One region of the Pseudomonas sp. FW305-3-2-15-C-LB1 genome, then DNA from elsewhere that is predicted to be linked to it. Evidence: predicted binding sites of a transcription regulator. Region 1 holds the regulator's gene; the other holds the start of a gene.
What was found. The regulator sigma-54, encoded in region 1, starts transcription at its own class of promoters, with help from an activator protein. The targets are predictions, from matches to a motif close to ANTGGCATNNANNTTGCTNT.
Positions count from the first base shown of each region.

Region 2: AC3WP7_RS06335 (circularly permuted type 2 ATP-grasp protein) is a predicted target of sigma-54. The motif match lies at 2,308-2,327, and genes of this name have one in related genera.

Region 1 is NZ_JBYSZX010000001.1:221,752-226,329, forward strand. It holds gene rapZ (RNase adapter RapZ) at 1-611, opposite strand, end outside; gene ptsN (PTS IIA-like nitrogen regulatory protein PtsN) at 614-1,078, opposite strand; gene hpf (ribosome hibernation-promoting factor, HPF/YfiA family) at 1,089-1,394, opposite strand; gene AC3WP7_RS01105 (RNA polymerase factor sigma-54) at 1,470-2,963, opposite strand; gene lptB (LPS export ABC transporter ATP-binding protein) at 3,148-3,873, opposite strand; gene lptA (lipopolysaccharide transport periplasmic protein LptA) at 3,873-4,406, opposite strand; gene lptC (LPS export ABC transporter periplasmic protein LptC) at 4,393-4,578, opposite strand, start outside.
Region 2 is NZ_JBYSZX010000002.1:551,451-556,028, reverse strand. It holds gene AC3WP7_RS06355 (YkgJ family cysteine cluster protein) at 161-415, shown strand; gene AC3WP7_RS06350 (START domain-containing protein) at 457-1,062, shown strand; gene AC3WP7_RS06345 (hypothetical protein) at 1,166-1,402, shown strand; gene AC3WP7_RS06340 (ribonuclease E inhibitor RraB) at 1,615-1,956, shown strand; gene AC3WP7_RS06335 (circularly permuted type 2 ATP-grasp protein) at 2,360-3,769, shown strand; gene AC3WP7_RS06330 (alpha-E domain-containing protein) at 3,774-4,578, shown strand, end outside.

The DNA of each region.
Region 1 (4,578 bases):
GACTGGTCACGCAGCTCCGGTTTCCAGTACGGGTTAGGCAGGCAGCGCACATCGAACACCAGGTCGGCGTCGACCGGCATGCCGCGCTTGAACCCGAACGACTCCACGAGGAATGCCGTGCCCGGCTCCGGCTGGTTCAGCAGGCGCAGCTTGATGGCATCGCGCAACTGGTACAGGTTGAGGCTGGTGGTGTTTATCTTGAGGTCGGCGAGGTCAATGATCGGTCCCAGCAGCTTGGTTTCGTCTTCGATGGCTTCGGCCAGAGAGCGATGGGAGCTGCTGAGGGGGTGGCGCCGGCGGGTCTCGGAGAAGCGTTTGAGCAGGGTCTCTTCGTCGGCGTCCAGGTACAGCACGTCGCAATGAATGTGCTTGCCCCGCACTTCCTCGAGCAATTGCGGGAATCGCTCGAGGTGGCTGGGCAGGTTACGGGCATCAATCGAAACGGCGACAAGCGGTTGGGCCAGTTCGGTATGGATCAAGGCGCGTTCCGCCAACTCTGGCAGCAGGCCAGCGGGCAGGTTGTCGATGCAATAGAACCCGTTGTCCTCAAGAACGTTGAGGGCGGTGCTTTTACCCGAGCCGGAGCGGCCGCTGACGATGATCAAGCGCATGGTTACTGCCCGCTCTGTTCATCCAGGACAACCTGGTACAACGCCTCATTGCTGCTGGCGCTACGCAGTTTGTCGCGTACTTCCTTGCGGTCGAGCATGCTGGCGATCTGCCGGAGCAGTTCCAGGTGCGCATCGGTAGCGGCTTGCGGGACCAGCAGGACGAACAGCAGGTCTACCGGCGCACCGTCGATGGCGTCGAAATCGATGGGGGCTTCCAGGTGCAGCAGGGCACTGACAGGTGTTTCGCAGCCTTTGAGGCGACAGTGAGGAATGGCGATGCCGTTGCCAAAACCGGTGGAGCCGAGTTTTTCACGGGCAATCAACGCGTCGAAGACATCCTGCATCTCCAGATCCTGCACTTCGCGCGCGATCAGGTTGGCAATTTGTTCGAGGGCTTTCTTCTTGCTGCCACCCGGCACGTTCACGAGGGAACGGCCGGGGGTCAGGATGGTTTCAAGTCGGATCATGGGGGGAGAGTTAACGACCTGTGCCCTGAAGCAGGCTCAGATTCTTTTCCTTATGCTTTTTGAGTTGGCGGTCAAGCTTGTCGGTGAGCAAGTCGATTGCTGCATACATGTCATCATGTTCGGCATTGGCGACCACTTCTCCACCGGGTATCTGAAGAGTCGCTTCGATTTTCTGCTGAAGCTTGTCGACCTTCATGATGACCTGCACGTTGGTGATCTTGTCGAAATGACCCTCAAGCTTCCTCAGCTTCTGCTCGACATAGTCGCGTAGTGGAGGGGTGACTTCTACATGGTGTCCACTGATGTTGACTTGCATACAGCTTCTCCTTCGTTGCCAGTGCATAAAGCGGCAGGCAAAGGCGCCTGCCACTGGAACGCTGTGGCCCGCCCGTCACATCAAACGCTTACGCTCGCTGGAAGGCGCGATCCCGAGGGACTCGCGGTACTTGGCGACGGTTCGACGGGCGACCTGAATGCCTTGTGCCTCCAGTAAACCAGCGATCTTACTGTCACTCAATGGCTTTTTCTGATTTTCCGCGGCAACCAGTTTTTTGATGATCGCGCGGATCGCCGTGGACGAGCATTCACCGCCTTCGGAGGTGCTGACGTGGCTGGAGAAAAAGTATTTCAGTTCATAAATACCCCGTGGGGTATGCATGAATTTCTGCGTGGTCACGCGTGAAATGGTCGACTCATGCATGCCCACCGCTTCGGCGATGTCATGCAGTACCAGCGGCTTCATCGCCTCGTCGCCGTATTCCAGGAAGCCGCGCTGGTGCTCGACGATCTGGGTGGCGACTTTCATCAGGGTTTCGTTGCGGCTTTGCAGGCTCTTGATGAACCAGCGGGCTTCCTGCAACTGGTTGCGCATGAAGGTGTTATCGGCGCTGGTGTCGGCGCGGCGGACGAAACCGGCATATTGCGGGTTGACCCTCAGGCGTGGCACCGACTCCTGGTTCAGTTCCACCAGCCATCGCTCGTTGTCCTTGCGCACGATCACGTCGGGAACCACGTACTCGGCTTCGCTGGACTCGATTTGCGAGCCAGGGCGCGGGTTGAGGCTCTGTACCAGCTCGATGACCTGGCGCAGGTCGTCTTCCTTGAGCTTCATGCGGCGCATCAACTGGCTGTAGTCGCGGCTGCCCAGCAGGTCGATGTAGTCGGTGACCAGGCGCTGGGCCTCGGCGAGCCATGGGGTCTTGGCCGGCAGCTGGCGCAATTGCAGCAGCAGGCATTCGCTGAGGGTGCGCGCGCCGATACCGGCAGGCTCGAACTGCTGGATGCGGTGCAGGACGGCTTCGATCTCGTCCAGTTCGATATCCAGTTCGGGGTCGAAGGCTTCAAGAATTTCTTCGAGCGTCTCGTCTAGATAACCCTGATTGTTGATGCAGTCGATCAGGGTTACGGCGATCAGGCGATCGGTGTCCGACATCGGTGCCAGGTTCAGTTGCCATAGCAGATGGCTCTGCAGGCTCTCGCCGGCAGAGGTGCGGGTGGTGAAATCCCACTCGTCATCGTCGTTGCTGGGCAGGCTGCTGGCGCTGGTCTGGTAGACATCTTCCCAGGCGGTGTCGACCGGAAGCTCGTTGGGAATGCGTTCGTTCCATTCGCCTTCCTCAAGGTTGTCCACCGTGGGGGCGGTTTCCTGGTAGGAGGGTTCCTGCACGTCGGAATTGGGTTTTTGCTCGATGTTATCGGCCAGCGGGTCTGCATTATCGAAGTCGTCGCCTTCTTCCTGGCGTTCGAGCATCGGATTGGACTCCAGGGCCTCCTGGATTTCCTGTTGCAGGTCCAGGGTCGACAATTGGAGCAGGCGGATGGCCTGTTGCAGCTGCGGTGTCATCGTCAGCTGCTGGCCCATTCTCAGGACTAGCGATGGTTTCATGGCAGGGGCTTAACACCTTATTCGCCGGCGCAATGCGCCATCCACGACAGGGCGCGTGAGCGCCAAACATAAGCAAATTATATGCCTGATGTCGGGTGCTTTGCCTAGAGCGCGGTAACAATAAAAATCCGGAGGTTTTCATTGACTCCCGCGCACCTTGGCGAACGCCGTGACACCACGGTGTTTACAGGCGGAACTCGTGACCCAGATACACTTCCTTGACCAGTTCATTGGCCAGGATTGTCGCGGAATCACCTTCGGCAATCAGCTGGCCGTCATTGACGATATAGGCGGTTTCGCAGATGTCGAGCGTCTCACGGACGTTGTGGTCGGTGATCAGCACGCCGATGCCCTTGGCCTTGAGGTGATGGATGATCTGCTTGATGTCGCCGACCGAGATCGGGTCGACGCCGGCAAACGGCTCGTCCAGCAGGATGAACTTGGGTGCAGTGGCCAGGGCGCGGGCGATTTCCACGCGGCGACGCTCACCACCGGACAGGCTCATGCCGAGGTTGTCGCGGATATGGTTGATGTGGAACTCCTGCAGCAGGCTTTCCAGCTCCTTGCGACGGCCGTCACGGTCGAGTTCCTTGCGGGTCTCGAGGATCGCCATGATATTGTCCGACACCGACAGTTTGCGGAAGATCGACGCTTCCTGTGGAAGATAGCCGATACCGGCACGGGCGCGGCCGTGCATTGGCTGGTGGCTCACGTCCAGGTCATCGATCAGCACGCGCCCCTGGTCCGCCTGGACCAGGCCGACGATCATGTAGAAGCAAGTGGTCTTGCCGGCGCCGTTGGGGCCGAGCAAGCCGACGATCTGGCCGCTGTCGATCGACAGGCTGACGTCGCGCACGACCTGACGGCTTTTATAGGCCTTGGCCAGATGCTGGGCTTTCAGGGTTGCCATTACTCGGCCTTCTTCTTCGGCTGGATAACCATGTCGATCCGTGGACGAGGCGCGGTGACCTTGTTGCCATTGGCACGACCGGCGTTTGCAATCTGTTTCACGGTGTCATAGGTGATCTTCTCACCTTCCGTGGAGTTGCCATCGGGGCTGAGCACCTTGGCCTGGTCGATCAGGACGATGCGGTTCTGCTGGGCATGGTATTGGATGGTCTTGCCGTAGCCCTTCATCGGTCCGGTATCGGTCGCGGACTGCTTCTGTTCGAAGTAAGCCAGGTTGCCGACCGAGGTCACGACATCGATATCGCCGGTCTTGGTGCGCGTAAGCGTCACGGTATTGCCGGTGATTTTCATCGAACCCTGCGTGATGATCACGCCGCCGGTGTAGGTGGCCACGCCTTGCTTGTCATCCAGTTGCGCATCGTCAGCTGAAATGTGGATCGGCTGCTGGCTATCGTTCGGCAGAGCCCAGGCGCTCACGCTTCCCAGTGCTGCGCCCAGGCCGAGCAAAATAGGGAGAGTTTTAACGAGCCTCATACTGTCCTCTTACGTTCGATAGCAGGTGTATCCTGCTTTCTTTCAAATACGCTTTCATTCCCTTGCCAGTCGATACACCGCCAGCGCCGTCGATTCTAACGTCTTGCTCGGTCTGCGCATATTGCTTCTGCGGGAATACGGTCATGCGACTGCTGGTAATCACGGTCTCACG
Region 2 (4,578 bases), on a different contig from region 1:
TTTTCCCGCAAACGTGACGCGTGCCCTCGACCATCTGTCGCAGACTGGTCAGTCACTTTTGTTTTCTGCGAAAAACCCCTGTTAACCCATTTTAAAACGGCTGTTTTAGGGCGTACTCTAGCCCCGCCATCCACATTGAGTCGTCGAGGACCTGCTGGTCATGAATTGCCGTGAAGGCTGTGGCGCTTGCTGCATCGCCCCCTCCATCAGTTCGCCATTACCGGGCATGCCACAAGGCAAGCCCGCCGGCGAACGCTGTTTGCACCTGTCGGTCGAACAACTATGCCTGCTGTTCGGCCAGCCGGAGCGACCGGCGGTGTGCAGTGATTTCAAGGCAGATCTCGAGGTCTGCGGCACCGATCAGGCCGATGCGATCCGCTTGATCGGCTGGTGGGAGCAGATGACGGCGGCTTGATGGGCTTTACTATCGGAACTTCAACAATAAGGAATACAACAATGGGTTCGCTGAAACGAATGGCTGTGTTGTGCGGTTTTACAGTGTTGTTTGCTGCCACTGCCCAGGCTGAGGATTGGCAAGTCGCCAAGGACGAAGACGGTATCAAGGTGTCCCTGAGCGAAATTGCCGGCTCCAAGTACAAAGCGTATCGCGGGGTCACCACGATCAAGGCGCCGGTGGCCAAGATTGTCGCGCTGCAGGAAGACGTTGCCGGTGCGTGCGCCTGGATCCACGAATGCAAGTCCCAGAAACTGGTCGACAAGAAGGGCGACGAGAGCTGGACCTACACCCAATTCAAAGCGCCGTTCCCTGTGACGGATCGTGACTCCTACCTGCATATCACCACGACCAAGGCCGCCGATGGCACGTTGACTCGTAAACTTGAAGGTGTCCCCACCTACAAGCCTGAAGAAAAAGGCTACGTGCGCGTCGCCCAGGTCGACGGCTTCTGGAAACTGGTGCCCAAAGGCGACAACCAGACCGAAGTCACCTACCAGGTGCACACCGAGCCAGGCGGCAGCGTGCCCTCGTGGTTGGCCAACAAGTTTGTGGTGGACGCCCCGTTCAACACCTTGAAAGCCTTGAAACAACACGCAGAAAAATAACTGCAGTTGATCCGGTGCCTCCGGCCTTGAGTGGAACGTTTGTCCAGCGCTCAAGGTCCAGATACGTGTAAGCCCACACATGGGTTTTATCGAGGAGGCACCGATGCAAACGTGGCAAATTACCTTCGTTGATGATCACGGCGTGCAGTCCGTGGAGCAGTTCACCTGCGAACACAAGCCCAGCCTCGAAGACGCTGCGCACATGATTCGCAACAAGCTGGTGCCCGTCGCCGCCAAACTGAACCTCAATGACCTGGAGGGCCGCAAGCCCGAGCCGACGGTCAAGATTCTCAAAGACCAGAACAGTATCCAGATCCTCGACATCTCTCCCGCCGCCTGAACATTCCCTGTAAGCCATCCAAGCGCCTCTGGTGGAGGTGATAGCTTCGCGCTACTCTGCAAACGAGATCAGCGAATGAATCGCTAGTTCTGGTCTTGTCAGCTACATGCTTGTTTTCCAGCGGTGATGTTGTTGCCGTAGTCCCCACGCCATTGCGGCGTGGGCTTCGGGAAGCACGGAAAGTCTATCCATCAATTCGAGGAGCACTTTTCATGAGCACAGCCTATCAAGAAGACATCAGCACCAACGTTCTGCGCCGCATGAAAGAAGGCGGCTTCGACTTTTCGCGTTTTCACCCCATCGAGTTCTACGCCATTTTCCCGGATGAGGAACGGGCGCGCAGGGCTGCGGGTGAGTTTCGCGGGGAATCCCTGAATGCCCAGGTGAGTGCGCGCGACGATGGCGCCTGGTACCTGGAACTGAGCAAAGTCATGTTTGCGACCTACGACGGCATAGGAGACTTCGAGCAAGACTTCGGGGCGGTGGTCGAGCCGCTGGGTGGGATCATCGAAGGATGGGGCGTGAAGCAGGAGGTGCGTGGGTTACCCATGTAGCGGCTTAAAGTATGAGAAACGCAGCGTATCGGCTGACCTTTGGGTCGGCCGATTTTGTTTGTGAGGTGGGAAAATTACTCGGAACTTGCGCGCTATTTTTACGCACCAAAAAAAAGGCCACCCATGAGGGTGGCTTAAAGGGAAGAGCGGAGCGCTGAAGGCAGTTCAGCAGATGGGGCCGATTATCCGCAGCCTGCGCCGGGCAGTGAAATCAACTCTGACTATGCTGTTGATAGTCAAAGCCCGCATTGCGATGAAGCGTCGGGCAGTGCACCGGGCATTCTGCGCACCAGGACGGTGCGAGCAGATTGCGTGGTTAATTCAACTCACTGATTTCTAAGTGTTTATGCCGCTGGCACGGGCCTTGCGACGGTTCTTTCGCCCGGGTGACAAGGAGTTCGGCATGATCCGCACTTATTACGATGAAATGTACGATGGGGCAGGCCAGGTCCGACCGCATTACCGCGAGTTCGCCCGCTGGCTGGCCGAAACCCCGCCTGAACTGCTGGCCCAGCGCCGGCGCGAAGCCGATTTGCTGTTTCACCGCGCCGGGATCACCTTCACCCTCTACGGGGACGAGCAGGGCACCGAGCGCCTGATTCCCTTCGACACCATCCCGCGCAGCATTCCCGCCAGCGAATGGCGGATTGTCGAGCGCGGCTGCATCCAGCGGGTCAAGGCGCTGAACATGTTTCTCGCCGACCTGTATCACGAGCAACGCATCATCAAGGCCGGGATCATTCCTGCCGAACAGGTGCTGGCCAACGAGCAATACCAGCTGGCAATGCAGGGCCTGGACCTGCACCGCGATCTGTATTCCCACATCTCCGGCGTCGACCTCGTACGCGATGGAGACGGTACGTACTACGTGCTCGAAGACAACCTGCGTACGCCCAGCGGCGTCAGCTATATGCTTGAAGACCGCAAGATGATGATGCGCCTGTTCCCCGAACTGTTCGCTGCCCAGCGCATCGCGCCTATCGATCACTACCCCAACCTGTTGCTCGACACCCTGAAAAGCTCAAGCCCCCTGGATAACCCCAGCGTGGTGGTATTGACGCCGGGCCGCTTTAACAGCGCGTTCTTTGAGCATGCCTTTCTCGCCCGTGAGATGGGGGTGGAACTGGTGGAAGGCGCCGACCTGTTCGTGCGTGACGATCGCGTCTTCATGCGCACGACCGATGGGCCAAAGGCCGTGGACGTGATCTACCGTCGCCTCGACGATGCGTTTCTCGACCCCCTGGCCTTCAACCCGGACTCCATGCTCGGCGTGCCCGGCCTGCTCGCGGCTTATCGCTGCGGGAATGTGGTGCTGGCCAATGCCATCGGCACCGGGGTGGCGGATGACAAGTCGGTGTACCCCTTCGTCACCGAGATGATCCGTTTTTACCTGGATGAAGAACCGATCCTGAAGAATGTTCCGACCTTCCAGTGCCGTAAGCCCGACGAACTGTCCCACGTGCTCGCCAACCTGCCCGACCTGGTGGTGAAGGAGACCCAGGGCTCCGGCGGCTACGGCATGTTGGTAGGCCCGGCGTCCACGGCAGCGGAAATCGAAGCCTTCCGTGCGCGTATCAAGGCCAAGCCCCACGCTTATATCGCCCAGCCGACCCTGTGTTTATCCACCTGCCCGACCTTTGTCGAAAACGGCATTGCGCCGCGCCATATCGACCTGCGCCCATTTGTGTTGTCCGGCAAGGAGACCCGTGTAGTCCCCGGCGGCCTGACCCGCGTGGCCTTGCGCGAAGGCTCGCTGGTGGTCAACTCGTCCCAGGGCGGCGGCACCAAAGACACTTGGGTGGTCGAGGAATGATGCCATGTTGAGTAGAACTGCCTCGGATCTGTACTGGATGTCGCGCTACCTGGAGCGTGCCGAAAACCTCGCACGCATGCTCGACGTCAGCTACTCGCTGTCACTCATGCCCCAGGATGGGCGCGGCGATGGCCTGCATGAACTGGCCATGCCGTTGTTGATTACCGGCACCCTGGAGGATTACCACGAGCGTCACGGCCAATTGCACGCCGAACGCCTGTTGCACTTTTTTGCGCTGGACGCGGCCAACCCGGCCAGCATCTACAGTTGTCTCGGTGCGGCGCGGGCCAGCGCCCATGCCGTGCGTGGGCGAACTACCGCGGATATGTGGGAAAACATCAACGCCACCTGGCTGGATATTCGCGATATCGCCCATCAGGGCCTCAGCCGTTATGGCATGAGCCGGTTCTGTGAGTGGGTCAAGGAGCGCTCCCATCTGTTCCGTGGCGCCACCTACGGCACCATCATGCGCAACGACGCCTTCCGGTTTATCCGCCTGGGCACTTTTATCGAGCGCGCCGACAACACGCTGCGCCTGTTGGACGCCCGCTATGAAATGGCCGGTGACCGTGCCGAGCCTGTCACCGATGGCACGGCCCACGCCTACTATCAATGGAGTGCCTTGCTGCGCGCCTTGTCGTCGTTCGAGGCCTACACCGAGATTTATCGCGATGCGCCTGGCGCGCGGCAAGTCGCCGAGTTGCTGCTGTTGCGCGCCGATGTGCCACGCTCGTTGCGTGCCTGCAGTGAAGAGATCGACCAGATCCTCGCCAGCCTGCCCGGCATCAACGGCCGCCCGGCCCAGCGCC